4 regions of the Pelosinus fermentans DSM 17108 genome follow, and region 4 is predicted to be linked to each of the others. Evidence: riboswitches for the same ligand, from Rfam matches in the RefSeq annotation. Region 4 holds a riboswitch; each other region holds the start of a gene.
What was found. A riboswitch is a leader RNA that binds a small molecule or an ion and turns the genes downstream of it on or off. The one in region 4 is predicted to bind cyclic di-GMP.
Positions count from the first base shown of each region.

Region 1: linked by a shared signal. The riboswitch ahead of FR7_RS05870 (methyl-accepting chemotaxis protein) and the one ahead of FR7_RS17045 (methyl-accepting chemotaxis protein) in region 4 are both predicted to bind cyclic di-GMP.
Region 2: linked by a shared signal. The riboswitch ahead of FR7_RS11715 (PRC-barrel domain-containing protein) and the one ahead of FR7_RS17045 (methyl-accepting chemotaxis protein) in region 4 are both predicted to bind cyclic di-GMP.
Region 3: linked by a shared signal. The riboswitch ahead of FR7_RS02010 (methyl-accepting chemotaxis protein) and the one ahead of FR7_RS17045 (methyl-accepting chemotaxis protein) in region 4 are both predicted to bind cyclic di-GMP.

Region 1 is NZ_AKVN02000001.1:1,328,530-1,333,633, forward strand. Features, by position in the region: gene FR7_RS05860 (methyl-accepting chemotaxis protein) at 1-1,195, shown strand, start outside; gene FR7_RS05865 (YibE/F family protein) at 1,555-2,676, shown strand; cyclic di-GMP riboswitch class I at 2,750-2,835, shown strand; gene FR7_RS05870 (methyl-accepting chemotaxis protein) at 2,917-4,623, shown strand; gene FR7_RS05875 (GGDEF domain-containing response regulator) at 4,924-5,104, shown strand, end outside.
Region 2 is NZ_AKVN02000001.1:2,542,463-2,547,566, reverse strand. Features, by position in the region: gene FR7_RS11720 (VanW family protein) at 224-1,600, opposite strand; gene FR7_RS11715 (PRC-barrel domain-containing protein) at 1,724-2,497, opposite strand; cyclic di-GMP riboswitch class I at 2,743-2,830, opposite strand; gene FR7_RS11710 (tetratricopeptide repeat protein) at 2,919-3,938, opposite strand; gene FR7_RS11705 (hypothetical protein) at 4,132-4,350, opposite strand; gene FR7_RS11700 (hypothetical protein) at 4,350-4,919, opposite strand; gene FR7_RS11695 (GTPase domain-containing protein) at 4,912-5,104, opposite strand, start outside.
Region 3 is NZ_AKVN02000001.1:433,272-438,375, forward strand. Features, by position in the region: gene FR7_RS02000 (glycoside hydrolase family 94 protein) at 1-1,277, shown strand, start outside; gene FR7_RS02005 (hypothetical protein) at 1,709-2,110, shown strand; cyclic di-GMP riboswitch class I at 2,356-2,441, shown strand; gene FR7_RS02010 (methyl-accepting chemotaxis protein) at 2,586-4,607, shown strand; gene dcuC (C4-dicarboxylate transporter DcuC) at 4,970-5,104, shown strand, end outside.
Region 4 is NZ_AKVN02000001.1:3,671,639-3,676,742, reverse strand. Features, by position in the region: gene FR7_RS17060 (REP-associated tyrosine transposase) at 1-748, shown strand, start outside; gene FR7_RS24560 (catalase) at 975-1,304, shown strand; gene FR7_RS17050 (catalase) at 1,321-2,490, shown strand; cyclic di-GMP riboswitch class I at 2,684-2,768, shown strand; gene FR7_RS17045 (methyl-accepting chemotaxis protein) at 2,871-4,559, shown strand; gene FR7_RS17040 (helix-turn-helix domain-containing protein) at 4,622-5,104, opposite strand, start outside.

The DNA.
Region 1 (5,104 bases), 2.3 Mb from region 4:
AATGGATCTTAGAATACAACAAAATATTGATGCAACAGAAAACATGCAGATGCTGCTTGGAATTTTAGATGTAATTATCTTAATCTTGGCTTGCATTTTGGCGATCTTTTTGGCACGGCGTATTTCCAAACCTCTTGGGAAAGTAGCTGCATCAGCCCAAAGTATCGCCAGCGGTGATTTGCGAGTGGTTAATATTCAATATACTGCCAAAGATGAGATTGGCGATATGGTTCAAGCATTTACGGCTATGACTGATAATCTGCGCAATGTGGTAGGACAGGTGTCGAAATCTGCTGAGCAAGTAGCAGCAGCCAGTGAAGAATTAACAGCCAGTTCTGAGCAGTCCGCTCAAGCGGCAGGTCAAGTTGCTGAAACGGTTACGAATGTAGCCAGCGGTGCATCCAGCCAACTGGTGACAGTAGACCAAACGGTTTCAGTCGTAGGGGATATGGCATCAGCCATTACTCATATTGCCAACAATGCCAATCAGATATCTGCAAAATCAGAGGAAACGGCTCAGGTGGCAAGTGATGGTGGAGAGGCAGTGAACCTGGCAACGAAACAAATGCAGATCATTGAAGAGTCCGTTGCCCAATCCGCACAAGTCGTACAGCAATTAGGGATAAGTTCGCAGCAGATTGGTGAAATTGTCGATGTCATCAGCGGCATTGCCGGGCAGACCAACTTATTGGCGCTTAATGCTGCTATAGAGGCAGCCAGAGCTGGCGAGCAAGGACGAGGTTTTGCAGTGGTAGCTGATGAAGTACGAAAGCTAGCTGAGCAGTCCCAAGAAGCAGCGCAAAGAATCGCTGTCATTATCCGTGACATCCAAGCAGAGACTGGTAAAGCAGTAGCAGCCATGAATCAGGGAACGATTGAAGCCTCCAAAGGCACAGAGATTATTACGAGTGCTGGTGAACGATTTCATGCTATTACTACAATGATTGAACAGTTAAATGGTCAGATCCAGGATATTGGTACAGCTGCTGAGAAACTTTCCATTTCCAGCGGTGATGTTGTTTCTTCTGTAGATAGTGTGAAAAGCATAGCAGGTAATACAGCAGGAGATACCCAGACTATTTCGGCGGCAACAGAAGAACAATCTGCTTCTATGGAGGAAATTGCATCTTCCAGCCAAGCCTTAGCTAGTATGGCAAACGAATTGCAAGTTGTTGTTTCTCAATTTCGCCTATAAGTAAAAATTGGAGAATGACTTCTTAAATAAGGTTTTATCCTAGCTAGGTACCTTTCTCGTGAGGAATAGGTGCCTAGTTTTTCTTATAGTCTAAAAGTATAATTTGCTTCAAGGGACAACGTTAAACACAGAGACTGTGTTTCAAAATGGCTATGTTTTAAAGGGGGCGTCAGTCTTTTTCTTATTGCTTAGTCCGGTTTGCAGGAAAATATGTAGGTAGTAGTCGAATTTCTTAGATTAGGATTGTAAGAGTGTGATTCTAATTAATAGTGGAAGCATAAATTGCCTCTCAGGATAACATTATGCTTCTATTCATGTACGGCTATCACATTATATTTTTTATAACAAGGAGATCTTAAATGAAATTAAGACGCATTTTTCCCAGCTATATTTTAGTCGCTTTCATAGCCTGTTTACTTTTTGGTACCCTGCCCGTTCTAGGGGCAGGAAGTAATGCGGAATCCATTGAGTATGTAAATGGTGTAGTATTGACTATACAATCTTTGGATGTCACACCCAATAAAAAAGTAGGTATCAGCAGTAAAAGTTTAGTTACAGTCCTGCTCACGTCAGGAGCGGAGTCAGGTAAACAAGTACAAAGCATTAATTATATTACGAATCAGCCTTTATTTGACATCATTCCCAGCCCTGGCGATAAAATTATTCTTGCTGTAAGTGAAGTGCAGAATGAAAAACAGTATCATATTGCTGATTATAATCGTCTTTTTCCTACGTATGTCCTGGTTGGCCTCTTTGTTTTATCTTTATTAATTCTAGGGAAGACTATAGGTATCAAAACAATTTTTGTTATTTGTTTTTCGGTGGTCGTTATTCTTAAAGGTATGGTTCCTTTAATCCTAAATTATCATTGGAATTTTATCATTGCTACGATGCTTGTTTGTGCAGTGATTACAGCCATTACTCAAATTACCATTAGCGGCTGGAATGCAAAGACCTGGGGTGCTATTTTAGGAACCGTTGGCGGCGTACTTATCGCTGGTGTATTGGCTGCTATTTCGATTTCCTGGATGCATCTGACTGGGCTGGATAGTGAAGAAGCAATGATGCTAAAGGTGACGACTCTCACCTTTATGAACTTTCAAGAGGTACTATTTGCAGGCATTATTCTAGGATCATTAGGTGCTGTTATGGATGTTACCATATCCATTGCGTCGACTCAATACGAGATCAAGCAGTCTTGTCCTCATTATGGTTTTGCTGAAATATTCAACTCTGGTATCAATGTTGGGCGTGATGTTATGGGAACGATGGCAAATACCTTGATTTTGGCTTATACTGGCAGCTCCTTGCCTCTGATATTTTTGATTGCATCACAAGATAGTGTATCATTCATGCGAATTATGAATTTGAACATTGTCGCAACAGAGATCACAAGAGCCCTCACGGGAAGCATAGGGCTTATTTGCTCCATACCCCTAACAGCGATTATTACAGCATTTCTTTTGAGTCGAAAGTCGTGATATATACCCTTAATGCTAACAATCATGGGAGATGTTGACAGTTTATGTAATATAATGTAATATTGAGTAGAAAAATATATTGTGGCAAACTTATCAAAAGATAAGGACGCAAAGCCGTGGGTCTAAGGGAAGATATCCTATGATTGCCAGGTTGCCGATTCAATGTAGAATTGTAATTAGCACCAGTGCGTCTTGGCCTGGTGTTATATTTTTACATTTGTATTATTTTAGGAGGTTGGCGTGAAGCTAAAGGTTAAAGGGAAAATACTTGCAATTATCTTAATAATATCAATGGCAACACTTTTAGTTGGTTCTATCGGATATTATTATACCAACACGATGAGTAATGAAATGAAAATTATGTATAGTGAAAATCTGTTGTCGATTAAAAGGTTAAATGAAACGCGACATAATTTTAGAGCCGTCCATGGAATGATCCTGGAAATGATTTTTGGCAATCTCGATAAAGCAAGAGAAGATGCCTTGGTCACGCAGATGAAATCCTTATCGGCAGAAACAGACCAAACATTAAAGGCATATGAAAGTCAAAATTTGGGGTCCTTCGAACGAGAAAAGCTAGTAGTGCTAAAAGAAGCAATCGGTCAATATCGAACAGAGCGTCAAAAAGCTATCGAATTATCTCAGCAAGGGCGCAAGCAGGAAGCATATGTTTACTTCACCCAGCAGGCAGCCAGTAAATTGGAAATTGTCAATTCGACTCTTAAGGAGTTAGCTGACTTCATGTCAGATAAAAGTGAAAAGGCGAATAGTAAGGGGCAAGAGTATGCTGGATTTGCGGGAATCGTTATTTTCACATTAACAGGATTTTTTGTTCTACTCTGCTTGTTCTTAGGCTGGCGATTATCCAATGCAATTGCCAGAAGGTTAAAATCTGTTTGTATGTTTCTAAATGAGATCGAAAAAGGAAATCTTGGTGTAGAGAATATTAATGTGGTAGACCAGGATGAAATTGGTGATATTGGGGTTGGGTTAAATAGCATGGCTGGCAGCTTGCAGCGTTTGGTGCGCCAGGTCGCATCTTCATCTGAGCAAGTTGCTGCCTCGTCAGAAGAGCTGACAGCAAGCGCAGAGCAATCGGCTCAAGCTACGAATCAAGTAGCAGCGACGATTAGTGAAGTAGCACAGGGAGCTGAGCAGCAGGCAAGTGCAGTGAATGTTACGACTGTTGTAGTGCAGCAGCTTTCTGCAGGCATTGAGAAAGTTGCTGAGAATTCAGCAATCATAAGCGGCGTATCCGATCAAACCTCTAAAGCTACCCAAGATGGTACACAAGCCGTAAATGCGGCAATTAGTCAGATGGAAATCGTAGAGAAAACGGTGACTAAGTCAGCTCAAGTGGTGACGAGACTGGGAGAACGATCCAAAGAAATTGGACAGATTGTCGATACGATATCGGGAATTTCTGCTCAGACTAATCTTCTAGCGCTAAATGCTGCTATAGAAGCTGCACGGGCAGGTGAACATGGCAGGGGCTTTGCTGTTGTTGCTGAGGAAGTTCGTAAGTTGGCAGAGCAGTCCCAAGAAGCCGCCAAGAAAATTGCCGATTTAATTACGGAAACCCAGTCGGATACCGAAGAAGCAGTGGTTGCGATGAAGGAAGGCAGCCATGAGGTTAATGTAGGAGCACAAGTGGTTAATACCGCAGGGCAAGCTTTTAGGGATATATCAGCACTCATTGACCAATTAGCGATGCATATAAAAGAGACTTCAACTTCTATTGAAGAGATGGCTTCTGGCAGTAAACAGATTGTGGAATCGGTACATGACATTGATACGATTAGTCAAGAAACGGTTGGCAGGACACAAATCGTGTCTGCCGCCACCGAAGAGCAGTCGGCATCTATGGAAGAAATTGCTGCGTCCAGCCAAGCATTAGCTAAAATGGCAGAAGAACTTCAAGGGATTGTTAGACAATTTAGAATGTAGAAAATCTACCTGAATAGAAAACCTTTCTATAATACATAAAAAAACCCTACAGAGGAGACTTTTTTAGTGTCTCCTCTGTAGGGGATATTTTATATTAGAAAGGTTTTTATTATTTACTCATGGACACTTGTGATTTGCATGGTAAAGCATGATTCCCTTGATTTTTTGATCAAATCTCTTTAAAGTAGAAGGCAAGATAAATCATAATAAGATCTAGCGGATTAAAGCGAATCATTATATAGTAGTAAGACAGCTGCGAGTATAGAGCCGAGGATAATTTTAAAAATAAGGTGAGGTCAAATGAAAGTATTAATCATTGATGATGAAAAAAGCATTCGCACCATCCTTTCAGAAATGGTACAGCAATGGGGATATGAAGTGATCCTTGCTGCTGATGGTGAAAGTGGATGGAAGATATTCCAGATTATTAATGAGCCTGTTATTGTGCTCTTAGACTGGATTATGCCCGGTATAGATGGAG
Region 2 (5,104 bases), 1.1 Mb from region 4:
CGATCCTATTCCATTTTGCTAGCTCGATTAAGATAACAAATCGTCTAGTAATATACTTTTTTCAGGGCCACTACTGATTATACTACATATTACCACAGACAAATAGGAAAAGGTATCTTTCCTAGCTTTCTTATTATTAATAGCTCCTTTTGTTGTTATGCACAAAATATAATAAAAAGTAATGCCTTCCGCTTGCTAAACAGAAAGTATTACTTTTTATTCATTACTTGGTTAACTGATTCGATAACATTTTAGTACCAATACGCACTATTCTATCCTCCGCCTTAAATTCATCATAAGCCAAATGTTCTCGTTTAACTTCTTGTCCATTAGCAAATGCAATCCTATAAGTCGTAATCTGAAAGCCTTTCTCTCCTGCGTACTCTACTACTTGGCTTCCTAATTCAAGAGTGGGATCTTGCTTAATAATCGTATTAGGTTCTAATACTTTTTTATTCGTACCGATAATCCGTATATCTGAAAGAGTAGGATTATTTTTTCCGAAAATTTGAACGATAATCTCCCTGTCTAGAATCTCTGTCGTAATATAAATATTAGAATCTGTTGTATTTTTAAATTTAAAATCCAAAAGGTTATCAGCAACAGCAGCATCTTGCCCTAAAGGGACATAGGCTGGCGGGCGAAAATGTGATGTTCGTTCTTCAATACTCATATTCGCCAATAACACTGCGTTATATAAAGTACTACTTACTTGGCATACACCTCCACCCCAATCCAAAACTAGTTTACCATCAATGAGAACGGGAGCTTCCTTGTAACCATTCTCCGATAGACGTTCCCCTACATTATTATTAAAAGAAAAAACGTCATTGGGACGAACTAAAATGTGATTCACATTCTTGGCAGCAAGGCTAATATTTTTAGAACGGTTTTCATTATCAGGATCAAACTCTGTGGTATATATAGAAAGTAAACTATCAACTTCAGCTAAATCCTTCGATAAAATTTTAGGAGTTATTTCATTAACCGTTAATTCAAGAGTAAAAGGAATACGAGTATGTATAATAGCATTTAAATCAAGCCAGTTTTTTTCTAAATCAACTTTATGACCATTTTTTTCAGGCTGAATATTAACATTCGAATTTTGATATATCAGTAAAGCATCTTCGGGGTTACTATTGATAGAATCTGCAATTGTATTAAGAATTGCTTCTAACTTAACATGATTATAATGTAAAGACAACGGAATCGTATATCCATAATTTACAGCTATAATTTTTTCTTGTAAACGTTTAGCTATATTGCCAAGACGACCGATATTATAAGCTTGCTGCGCAAGATCATCTGCATTGATTTCTAGATCAATGTCATTTGCATAAATCGGCCATTTTTGCGTCTTATACGTTAAATAACTTGGTGAATTAGCTGTTTGATTTTTGATATTTATAATAATTTCACTTTTTGCTTCATCAATTGATAATCCCCCCACAGGAATATCGCCGATGAAAACACCTTCATAGATACTATCACTGACATCAAACGCAGTAGTGGTGGCAATGAATCCAGTTAAGCTAAATAATATAATAATGCTAAGAAAAAGCATTATATTTTTAGCACGTTGATTTATTGTAATTTTCATAGTTAGTAACTCCATTCCAATTATTCGATTAGCTAGCAAGAGAGCAAATCCCCGCCAATAGCGGGGATTTGTTCGTAACATGATAATAAAACCACCATAATTGGAGAGATATTGATTTTTATTTTATTGGATATTCATTGTTAATTCTACAAAACTACCTGTTAATTTTGCTTTTTGCAAAACTTCCTCAGTAATTTCACCACCTTCTTCTATAATTAACAAGCCATTATCAGTTTCAATACGGCGACTAGCTTTTTTACCAAGTAAGTATTTACGATTTTTTTCGTCAAACTTTCTAGCAGAATCATCACTAGCAGCTACCTTTGCATCATCTGGTTCTTTAACTTGAATAACAGGTGGTTTTACTTCAGAAACTGCAGAAGTGCTTACTGTGGATATTGCAATATTAGTAGCTGCTGAACTTTCTGCTACCGTTTCATGATCATCTGAAACAAAAAGTACATCTTTACCAAAAGTTAAAATTTGCTTTGCCTCAATGCTCGTAATTCCACCATTAAGATCTTCTATTTCACAAGATACAATTTTTCCTGAATTATCAACAAAAAACTCCGTAACTTTACCTTGGATTCGACCATTTTTAGTCAGCACTTTAGTACCAATAATTTTTAGATCAGCCACAATTAACTTCTCAACTTCCGGTGCATCTGTTAACGTTAATATTGCATCACTATTCTCTATTGTTATTGCATATTCTCCTAATCCAGTAGCAGCTGCCAAAGGCAAAAATTTGGCTCCCCAATACCATTTGGAATCATCAATTAGTATCGTTACAGATCCATCTACCGGATTAATAAGAAGACTTTTAACTGTTCCAAGCTCTGTACCTTCAACGATGCTAATAACTGGCAATCCAATAATTTCAACACTTTTTTTCATGAATAGCGCTCCTTATTTATCATTTAATATCCTCTTATCATTCATCGAAGCAGTTAGTCAAATTCTTAACCTTATTTATAGCACTTTTCCCACTTCGCCAAGAGCATTTTACCTCTGCATTAGTAATTAATCTAAAATTCCTGCTTTATTAACTATAAGTTACTAATCTAGTCATTAATTTAGAAAACTATATAAAAAATAGCACCTACCTATAATGCACTGTGCTAATTACAATTCTTCATTGAATCGGCAACTTGGCAATCATAGGATATAAAGTCCCTTAGACCCATAGCTTTGCGTCCCCACCTTTGGATGAGTTTGCTAAATATTTATTTGTTTAATTCTATGTAAGTATGAAATATAACATTAACGGAAATTCATCATTTATTTTTATCCATCCTAATTGTGCTATTTAGAAATTTCACGTAGAATTTCGCCACTCGCGAAATTCAGAATCAATTTCTTTTAATACAGTCCCCGGAATATTTTTAAAAGAGATATCCCCTAAGCGATTCTGGATTAAAATATTCTTTATTATACGTAAATAGGCAATTGTTTTAATGAATTCCAAATCAAACATAGTATTTTTTTGTACTCCTGGAAGCTTTCTGCCCTCACAAAAAACGTGAATTGCTTCATTATATTGACCACTATTTTTTAATATAGTGCCAATTTCCATTACTAAAAATGGTGCTGCTTCACTATCAGGATATAACATCAAAGCTTGGCGAAAAACCTTAAGGGCTTGGATAAAATTGCGCTGTTCTTTATATATAAACGCAGAATCAATTAAACCATCTAAATCCTTTGAAGAAGAGTCAAACACATTAATGGGTACCTGTAATTCATCTTCAACTTGTACCATCTCACTATTCTCCTCATTCCGATTTTCATCTTTCAGCTCATAGACCTCTTCTTCACTCTTGTCAATTTGTTTCTCTGTGGAAATAGGATCTAGCTGATCTACTGTAACTGCTAGATCAACAGATAACACTTCAGTTTCCAATGCCATTACATTATTAGCATCATCTTCCTTTAGCATCACAGACTTTTCTTTTGACTCAGATTCAATATCAGTCTTATTTGTCACACTTCTTACCGAAGAGCTAGCTATAATAGGTATTGGTACAGCTGCAGCTATTATGATTTCTGGCTTTTTCCATAACAATCCATATTCTGAAGGTTCAGTATCCTTTGTTATATCTTTTGTTTCAGACTCTCCTTTATTTTCTTCAGAATACAATTTAATTTTTTCATTATACTGTGCAATGCTAACTGCAAAGACAATTGTAGTGATCGTTAATATGCCCACAGTTCCTACTACACCAACAAATCCAATAATAATACGTGGCAGAATAATATTGACTAAAAGCGCACAACACACACATAAAATAAGAGGTTTTACATTTAGTCGAATATTTAATAGCTTATTCGTTAACACGTATATAAGATATGCCGAAATGACTATGGATAATGACGTAATTATGATATATTGCATCAAACCCCACCATAATAAATTATTTAAATATTAAACATTCTAATTGTGAATATTTTGTAGAATAATGTGATATGTCCTTATATTATATACTCACCTAATAAATTCCTCTTTTTACTATCAATAATTACTAAGAAATTCAAATACGTCGACCTTTTTGTCCATTTATTTTGTGAATAATACGTTTCTTTTTAGGTTCATGACATAAGATACAATAGCCTTTTTCTAATGATTGTTGTCTTAATAATAAAGGAACGTTTACTAAACTTTGGTGATTGACAGATATCATTCCATCGCGTTTACCCCATATGTATCCACTTAATAGCGCAATTACCATAATTATTCCTGTCCATAGCATTATAATCTCCCTTTCTGATAATACAATATTATACTATAGGATACTACGGCGCCCAAGAACACCGCAGGAAATATTTCCTCGTTAATTAGCCAAGAAATTAATAAAGTTAATAGAAATAATAAAAAACACTCCACTCTACCAAGGTGGTGAGCCCAATTACGGTGCCCGATTAACTCATCTCTAAAATCATCTATATAATCGTCTATTAATTGTATGGATATAACAAAAAAAATTGAGAAGAATATCATCTTCCATCCTAACAGGAAAATACCCACTATAAATATTAAAACTGACTCTTGAAATCCATTGAGCCGGCTTGGAAAATGATTTTTCAGATCATGAAACATACCAATTATGTAACTAGCAAGAAATAAGGACATGCTTATCGAAGTATTTAGACTTGCTGCCAAAGCCATTGATAGCATGCCATATAGCATACCGCCTTTTCCTAGCGCGGTTGCGAAATTCTTTTCAGATTTATCCATATCTTGATCTAAATAATCATCAGCTAATTTAATTGCAATGGCAGAAAGTATCACAGAAAACATTATACTGATAAATTCACACATTGCGTGCAACACAGGTCTTCACCTCTTTTAAACCTTCGCTCAACAATGCGGATATCGGAATAATCGTAGCTTTTGGAAATATCGAAGATAGTTGAGTAAGGTTCTCTTTAGCAAAAGGTATATCTACCTTGTTTGCCAAGATTGCATATGAATTGCGAAATAAACCATAGTTATATATCTCGCGA
Region 3 (5,104 bases), 3.2 Mb from region 4:
AGCACTGGTGGCATGAAGAGACGCAGCGCGGCATTCGCACACGTTTCTCCGATGATTTAATGTGGTTGCCCTATGCAGTCGCACGGTATGTCGAGCATACAGGAGACCGCGGTATACTGGAAGAGGTGGTACCCTTTCTGTATAGTGAACCTTTATCGGCGGGTGAACATGAACGATATGAGCCGACCCAAATTTCTGCTCAAAACGGCACGATTTTTGAACATTGCTTACGTGCCATTGACAGGGCTGTGCAGCGCTTTGGCGAGCACGGGCTGCCGCTGATCGGGATCGGCGACTGGAACGACGGTATGAGTCATGTCGGCGCTGAAGGCCGCGGTGAGAGCGTATGGCTTGGTTGGTTTCTCTGTGACGTGCTAAATCGGTTTGCGGATTTATGCCGGCAGCGCGGTGCTGTAGAGCAGGCAGAACGCTGCCTGGACATATGCAGGCAATTGACAGCCTCTCTTGATCAGCATGCCTGGGACGGACAGTGGTACCGGCGGGCTTTCACTGACGCCGGACAATGGCTGGGTTCTATCTATAACGAGGAGTGCCGTATTGACGCCATCGCCCAGTCATGGTCGGTTATTTCAGGGGCGGCGCCACAAGAAAAGGCACTGCAGGCAATGCAGTCATTCGACCGTGAACTGGTGGACCGGGATCTTTCGGTTGTGCGTCTTTTAACACCGGCTTTTGACAGCACAGATCCGAGCCCCGGCTATATTCAGGGCTACCCGCCCGGTATCCGGGAGAACGGAGCCCAGTATACTCATGGCGTTATCTGGAGTATTATCGCCTGGTGCGGGCTTGGCAACGGAGATAAGGCTTTAGAATTATTCCAAATGTTAAATCCTCTCAATCACACACGCACACCTAATGAAGTACGGCAGTATGCGGGCGAACCCTACGCCATTGCGGCGGACGTTTATACAGCGGAGCCGCACCGGGGGCGCGCCGGCTGGACGTGGTACACTGGTGCTGCCGGATGGATGTATCAGGCGGGAGTTGAATCGATTCTCGGCCTTCGTCGCCGTGGTGACCGCCTGTACATTTGCCCGTGTATTCCTTGCGAATGGCCAGGGTTTTCCGTCAGCTACCGTTTTGGTAATAGCTCCTACCATATTACTGTTGAAAATCCGTCCCATAAGTCCGTTGGTGGGATTGCTTTACAAATTGATGGACAGGAAGTTGTACTTACGGAGCGAGATATGAAGGATGGTCCTTACGTTATAATGGGCGATGACGGGCAGCCCCATCACGTTGTTATGACGATGTAATAAACTTCTCAAGGGAACGACTAATTCCATCGGTATATCCCATCTTTTATGCAAATCGTAGACAATGAAAGTAACAAAAGCAGTGAGTCCAGCTAACTAAAGTCATTGACCTTAGTTAGCTGGACTCACTGCTTCTTCAGGCGGCAACCAGCGCCAGAAGGAGGGTGATTGCGAAGCATGGGGGACGGTTCCGTCGCTTCTCCTACTTTTAAGGCGTAATTTAATTATGAGAAGCAAGAGAACCGTCATCATCGCTTCTGCAAAAATTTACAAAGAAGTAAAGATAGTACACACTTTATACGATAATAATAATAGAAGGTGTCAAGTCATTCTACGTGATGATTGTTTTTACGCTATCAGGTCAGTAAAAATAGCGAAGCATTGATTGTTTGCTTTTTAAATAAATTTGATAAAGGGAATGGTGATTCGTTATGAGTTTGGGTATAACTGGGGTTTCTTTTTCGCCACAAAGGAAGTCTAGTCTGGAGCAAAGTGATAAGAGCGAGGTGAATAGTAATCAGGGTAAAAGGCAATACGTTACGCAACAAGAAGGAGACTATGAATGCACTTATGTAGTTATAGGAGAAGACTTCAAGATTTTGATAGGCAGGGTTGCTAAAAATAAGGACGAAGACAAAGATGCGTCAAAAACGGAAGCGGTGGATGATAAGAATATTCATGGACTTATGAATAATGATCAAACATTGATGGGGTATCAACTGACAGCAAAGACGGCGCTTCCTGATAATAAATTACAAGAAAGAATACAAGCTGAAGAAAATTATGCTGCAAGTTCTTATTATGATATTGCTAAAGTCGATGCCAGAGGATAGTAAGCCTTTATGTAGTAAGAATGTCTTTCTAGCCTAAAGTTTTATCTCAGCGGTTTGGCAAGTAAAGTAATGGCAAATCAATCATGATTGCCAGCACAGAAGGCAATCAATTTATACCTAGTAATGATGAGCTAAAGATTGGGTTAATTATTTTGGGACACGGAACCTGTCCCTGTGTCCCAACGCTGTATTTCTGCGTTCATTGACGAAACAGGTTATTGGGTGTAGAATAAACAATATTGAAAAGAATATTTTGGCAAACCAATTGAAAGGTTGGGACGCAAAGCTATGGGTCTAAAGACGAGTTGTCTATGATTGCCAGGTTGCTAGTGAATCATAAATTAAGTGAATCGTGATGAGTTAATTAGCACCTGCCTTGGGCGGGTGCTATTTTTTTTGGCGGGATAGGTCGGGTTTCATATAGTAATTTGGCAATTTGGATGATAAGTGAAAAATGGATGGAGGAGAATTATTTATGAATTTGCTTATATGGATAAAGAAAAGTATTCAGGTAAAGGTTACAGCTGTTTTAGTAATTGGACTATTAATAACATTAAGCATTCTAGGAGTATGTAATTTCTACAATGCAAAAAGCATATTGGTTTCAGGTGTTGAGGAGGATCTTGTTCATCGGGCAGATGCCTATGCTGAAGACATTGGGACGTGGAAAGATACTCGTGAAATTGAGGTTTCCATATTGGCAACGAATCAAAGTGTTGTTAACGGAGATACCCAGGGGGCACTTGCTTATTTAAAAGAAGAGACCAAGCGAAATCCTATTTATTCACGGTTTTGGCTTGTAGATGCAAAGGGGCAATCCATTCATACATCAGGGGATAGAACAAATATCGCTGATCGTGAATATTTTAAACAGGTCATGTCAACTGGTAAAGTGACAACTACCGATCCAATTATCTCTAAGGCTGATGGTAAATTGGTGGTTTCTGTGGTTGCGCCAATCAAAAAGAATAACCAGGTTATAGGGGCTCTTGGCGGTACAGTGCCTATTGATGCTCTCATTTCACGTGTGAATCAAATTAAGGTTGCACAAAGCGGTTATGCCTATGTAATTCAGGGCGATGGTTTAACCATCATTCATCCTGATAAAGACCAAATCATGAAGACGAATATATTAAAGGATCCTAATGCAAAAGATCAGCTTAAAAATATAATGAATAAAATGGTCAATGCGGAAACCGGAACTGGTAATTACGCAGACGAGGGCGTTACGAAGTACATTGCTTTCGCTCCTATTCCTGGAACGAATTGGAGCTTGGGGATCAATGTACCGGAAGAAGAAATTCTTGTGAAATTGGCCCCCTTTCTAAGATCCTCCTTTATTACAATTGGTTTGATTCTTATTGCTGCTTGTGGTTTTGGTATTTTAGTTTCAAGGAAAATAACAAGGCCGATTATAAGAATGAATAAAGCAATTGAAAAAATGGCAGAAGGTGACTTAACCTTACAAGTAGCTGCTCTAGGTATGACGGCCGCACAGAGTGCCGATGGTAAAGACGAATTAGATGCAATGGAGATCCATTTTGATACGATGGTAAAAAAAATACGCAGTTTGGTTCAACAAATTGCTACTTCAGCAGAACTGGTAGCAGCATCATCCGAGGAACTTACGGCAAGTGCAGAACAATCCTCTGTAGCTGCCAATCAAATCGCTGAAACGATAACGGAAGTAGCTTCAGGCAGTACACTACAAATAAAAGCAGTAGATGTTGCCGAGGATGCTGTTGAAAAGATGTCTGCTAGTATACAGCAGGTAGCTGCTCACTCTGGAAATGTAGCAGCTACTGCTGAAAAGACGGCGCTTGCTGCTCAAGATGGCGGTAAGGCAATCGAAGATACTACAAAACAGATGGAGAATATTGAGAAAACAGTAATGAACTCAGCTCAGGTAGTCGAGAAACTTGGCAATCGTTCAAAAGAGATTGGTCAAATTGTCGATACCATTGCTGGAATTGCCGGTCAAACAAATCTCCTTGCATTGAATGCTGCAATCGAGGCAGCACGTGCTGGTGAACAGGGCAGAGGGTTCGCGGTGGTAGCGGAAGAAGTTCGTAAACTAGCTGAACAATCCCAGGACGCAGCAAAACATATTGCAGTACTAATTGGTGAAATTCAAGGTGATACTGATAAAGCAGTTAACGTAATGGCCGAGGGGACGAATGAAGTCAAGCGAGGTTCAGAAGTAGTTCATATTGCAGGCAAGGCTTTCGGGGAGATATTGAAATTAATTGAACAGGTTTCCAATCAAATCCGGGATATTTCTGCTGCAATTCAACAGGTAGCAGGCGGCAGTGAGCAAATTGTTTCCTCAATTAAAGAAATCGACAGAATTAATGGTGAGACAACTGGATATACCCAGACTGTTTCTGCCTCAGCCCAAGAGCAGTCTGCATCAATGGAAGAGATTGCTGCCTCTAGTGAAGCGTTAGCTAAAATGTCTGAGGAACTTCGCTCTATTATAGCCCAATTTAAAGTATAAATATTTCTTTCAAGGCTACTCATCATCTACCTTATTAGTAGATGATGGGGATTCTCTTTAAATTTAATATAAAGATTAGCGTTAGATTTGTTATGTGGATAGCGAACCTGTCCCCGTGTCTCATTGAAAAGGGATTCACCCCTTGACTATATGAGGCTGACTGACAGTAATGTCTGCAGATGTTGTAGATTTTTGTCTAAACATATGATATAATTATGTCAATAGCAAGGGCGCTGTTTTCTTAAGAAAAAACAGCGTCTTTTTAGTTTAATTCAGCAAGAAAGGAAGGGGGATAGATTTATTTGAAATAAGAAGTTACATAAATGTTTTTATAAATTTTTTTAGAGGGAGAGAATTTTTTTATGATGACTGCTGTTGGTATTATTGTAGTAATTGTTACAGTTTACTTTTTGATCAAGCGTTATGATGCGCGACTGGTATTATTAGCTTCTGGTATTATTATGGCTTGTGTGGCGGGGACGCCGATGGTTTCTTTA
Region 4 (5,104 bases):
GATCCGGGGAAATGCAAGAAAGAATATCTTTCTTGATGAGGAAGACAAAAACCGTTTTATAGAGATTCTAAGTGAAAAAAATAAGGATCGAAAATTTGCTATATATGCTTATTGCTTAATGGACAATCATGTACATCTCCTAATCAATGAGGGTAGCGATGAAATCGGACGGATTATGAAAAGAATTAATATAAGCTACGCCTACTATTTCAATAAAAAATACGTTCGAACGGGACATCTCTTTCAAGATCGATTTAAGAGCGAAGGAATTGAAAATGATGCATATCTATTGTCGGCAGTAAGATACATACATAACAATCCAGTCAAAGCAGGGATAGTTAAAAAGATAGAAGAATACAAATGGAGTAGCTATTTTATTTTTACAGAGACAAAAAATCAAAACAATAGTATCGATAAGCGTTTTATACTCGAAATGTTTTCAGATGATATCGAGAAATCAACGAAGCTTTTTATAGACTACTCAAAAATACAGGATGATGGAAAGTTCATAGATTTACAAGAAGAGAATGTAGAAGAGAAAGCGATTCAAACTGAAAATCAAGCAAAAGAATTGATTATGCATTTTCTAGTCAAACATAATATCAATAGTAGTGATCTGAAAAATCGCCAGAAGGAAGATTTACGGCGAGATCTTATTAACACACTGAAACGAAAATCAAACCTATCAATTCGTCAAATTGCTAAGTTATTGGATGTAGATAGAAATATGGTTCAGCGTACAAAGTGAGTCTCGGAACCGTCCCTTGACTCTGCGAAATAGCTAAAAATAATTGATTATAAATAAAGGAATAATGTTATGTTTGGAGAATAAGTATTTTAAGAAAAATAATCTTAGTGCCAATAATTAGGTATTGAAGTAACTGGGCTAGGAAAGGAGGCTGATGCTGAAAAAGTTAGAAGGTTCTTCCCTAAATAAGTCGTTCTTTAACATTATATGAGGAGGAGTGAAGCTAATGGTTGATAGTAATAAGAAAAAATTAACAACAAATTTTGGTATTCCTGTAGCTGATGATCAAAACTCCATTACCACTGGCAGCTCACACTACACACTTTTGTCCGATACTCATCTAATTGAAAAGCTGGCACATTTCGATAGGGAAAGGATTCCAGAAAGAGTAGTCCATGCCAAAGGAACCGGAGCTCACGGTTATTTTGAAGTTACTCATGATATTACGCAATTTACCAGGGCTGACTTCCTTTCGCAAATTGGTAAGAAAACAGATCTTTTCGTGCGCTTTTCTACCGTTGGCGGTGAAAAGGGATCTGCTGATTCTGCGGCGTGACCCACGTGGATTTGCTGTGAAGTTTTATACCGACGAGGGAAATTATGATATGGTAGGTAATAATACTCCGGTCTTTTTTATCAGGGACGCTATCAAGTTTCCTGATTTTATACATACTCAAAAAAGGCATCCAGCGAAACATACAAAAGATCCTGATATGATGTGGGATTTTCTATCCCTTACTCCGGAATCCATTCATCAGGTGACAATTTTGTTTTCTGACCGGGGCACACCTAAAAGCTTTCGTCATATGGACGGGCACAGCAGCCATACCTATATGTTTTACAATCAGGCCGGCGAACACTGTTGGTTCAAATGGCATTTTAAAGCAGACCTTGGTTTCCAGACTCTTACAGATGCAGAAGCTACTGAATTAGCAGGTACAGACCCTGATCGGGCAACTAAAGATCTCTATGACAGCATCGAAGCAGGAGAATATCCTTCATGGACAGTATATGTTCAGATTATGACGGCAGACGATGCTAAGAACTATAAATTCGATCCATTCGATATCACAAAGGTTTGGTATCATGCAGATTATCCGTTGATTCCAGTAGGAAAAATGGTGCTAAATCGAAACCCAGAAAACTTCTTTGCAGAAGTTGAGCAGGTAGCATTCGCTCCTGGCAACTTTGTTCCCGGTATTGGGGTATCACCAGATAAGATGCTGTTGGGAAGGTTGTTCAGCTATCCTGACACACAGCGACATCGACTGGGGGCCAATTTTCATCAGATCCCCATTAATGCATCTAAAGCTGGTCTTACCAACAACTACCAGCGGGACGGTGTCATGAATATTGACGGCAATGGTGGTGCGGGACCGAACTATTATCCTAATTCTTTTGATGGTCCAGAACCTGATGCTCAATATGCAGTACCTGCTATCGATGTAACAGGCTTAGTGGACAGACATCCATTTGTTTTGTCAGATGTAGATTTTGTTCAGGCTGGTGAATTATACCGTCGGGTCATGAGTGATACTGACAGAAGCAACCTAATTTCTAATATATGCGGTAATTTAGGGCAGGCTCAAAAAAGAATTCAGCTTCGACAAACTGCATTATTCTACAAAGCCGATGAAGATTATGGTAAACGGATTGCCAAAACCCTGGGATTGGATTTGACTGAGGTAAAAAACTTAGCAGATATGTCTCAAGAAGAGAGGGTTAAGGCTACGATGTCTTAGGCTGGAAAAAGTATTCCATAAAACGAAAAGACATTTAAGAAAGAACATACAATGAGTGAAGTTGTATGTTCTTTTCTTGATTTATAGCCTGCTTCAATTCGGTGTTGAGCTTAATAATAAGATGAAAAATTTGTCTTAATTTAGAGGATTTTGGAGGTTTGAGGAGAATTATTAATACATAAATTCAATACCATTGAACGATCGGCAAACTTAGCGAAAGTTAAGGACGCAAAGCTATGGGACTAACGATTTTTATCTATGTCTGCCAGGTTGCTATATGAATTACAGTTCATGTAACAATCTGGTTTTTTTTATGGAAGGAGATGCGATAAAGAGTTTATGCAGCCGTCTCAACAATTAAAATGTAAAGGAGTTATTTTATGCGTAGAATACCTATTATTGCACAATTAGGAGGTATGTTCCTCACTTCTATTTCCTTTCTGCTTATACTGCTTGGATATACAGCATATCAGTATTCGACAGCAAGTGATACATATGAAAATTTAATTACACATACTTCCGCAAATATGCTCTTACTCACGAAGGCACAGGATGGTATGCATACTGGTATTGCTGAATTGCGAGGTTTTATGGCCTACTCGATTAGCAGCTATGAGCAAAATTCCAGAAAAGAATTTGAAGATAGCGTAAAAGACTTAAAAGTATTTGTATCTGGTGTGGAAAATCCAGAAGTGAAAACAGAAGCTGTTAAACTAGAAAAGATGATGGATGACTATAGTCTTAAAATGGGACAGCTTATGGATGCAAGAAAAGCTAACAGTCCTTCCTTCGATACGTTGCTTGCGGAAGGGAGAAATTTATCACAGCAGATAGACCTGCAATTTGATAAAACCTTTGATTTAGAAGAAAAATATTTAAAACAATCAACGGTTAAACTTATGCAGGAACAAAAAGATACTAAGAATTTGGTTGGAATTTTAAGTATGCTTGTTATACTGTTCGTTTGTAGTTTAGCATACTGGTACAGTAGGTATATGGCGAAACGCTTGCGTCGTGTTCGGAATGAAATGGATGCAATCAGTCATTTCGATTTAACAACTGCTGAGCAGCATGCTGCTGTTAATGATGAAATAGGTGATATGGTTACTGCAATGGCCCAAATGAAGAATGCTCTGCGCTCACTAGTGGGACAAATACGCCAAAACTCTGAATCTTTGGCAGCATCTAGTCAAGAATTAAGTGCAACAGTAGAAGAACAGCTGCGTGCAGCAGAAATTGTGTCCAATACCATAGCGGAAGTTGCGAGTGGGTCAGCTCAGAATACTACAAATATAACGGAGATGTCCGCTACGATTCAGGAACTTTCTGCAAGTACTGAGGAAATGAATTCGAACGCCTATGAAGTGAATGCGAACACTCAAAATGCTGTTGAAGAAGCAAGCCAAGGGATGAATTTACTGACTCAGATCGTTACACAGAATGATACTGTTGCAAAATCAATGATCAGTATTACAGAGGCGGCAAATTCCTTAGCAAAAGGGTCTGAAAACATTCGGGAAATCGTTACAGTCATTCAAGGCATTGCAGGTCAAACCAACTTATTAGCGTTGAATGCTGCTATTGAAGCTGCTCGTGCCGGTGAAGCAGGAAGAGGTTTTGCAGTAGTTGCAGAAGAGGTTCGGAAGCTGGCGGAGCAAAGTGCTGATGCAACACACCACATTGCTGAAATTATTAAAAAAATGACAGAGGACATTGATTATGCTGTCCTGCATGTAAGTGAAGGAAACCATGAGGTGGAAGCAGGAAAACAAGTAACATTCAACACTCAAAGAGGGTTTGAAGTGATTATTGATAAGCTTGATAAGGTAAAAACAGTAGTTGCACAAATAACGCATACAATTGAGGAAACAGCAAAGGGAACCCAAACAATGGTAGGGAATGTCCAAAATATTAGTGGTGTTGCAGAAGAAACTGCAGCAAGTGCACAAACGGTAGCCGCTGCATCCGAAGAACAAAGTGCCAGTATGCATGAGATCAATCATAATGCTGAATCCTTAGCAAAAATGGCAGAAGAACTCAATGAGATCATCAGTAAGTTTAAGTTATAAGTAAATGAAAATGAAAAACGGCATCACTAGACAAATTTGTTTAGTGATGCCGTTTTTTATACTTAGCCGATGTTTTCTTTTAAGCAGCTTTGCAGTACACTGGGGCAAAAGCCCGTACGTTTCTTAAAAAGCTTACTGAAATAATATGGGTCAGAATAGCCTACGCAAGCCGAAATTTCTGCTACTGAGCAAGCTGTAGTGGATAATAGTTCTTTTGCGCGGCGTATCCGGTAATCAATCAAATATTCATTTGGTCCCATCCCTGTATTTTTTTGAAATAAATAGGCAAATTGTTTGCTGTTTAGAGCATAGTGTCCGGCAAGCATTGGCACAGTAAGGGATTCCATGTAATGACTGTGAATGTATTCGATGGCCTGTTCTACAATTTCCTGTCCGCCTTCGTTGCGCCGGTTGTCAGCACTGGTTAGAATCTCATCCATAATACTGAGAAATAATGATTTAGCTCGCAGTTTTGGCAGTTTTCCCGGAGTTGTGCAGATCGTATATAGTCGATGCAGCAGATCATTGATGCGCGTGTTATAGCC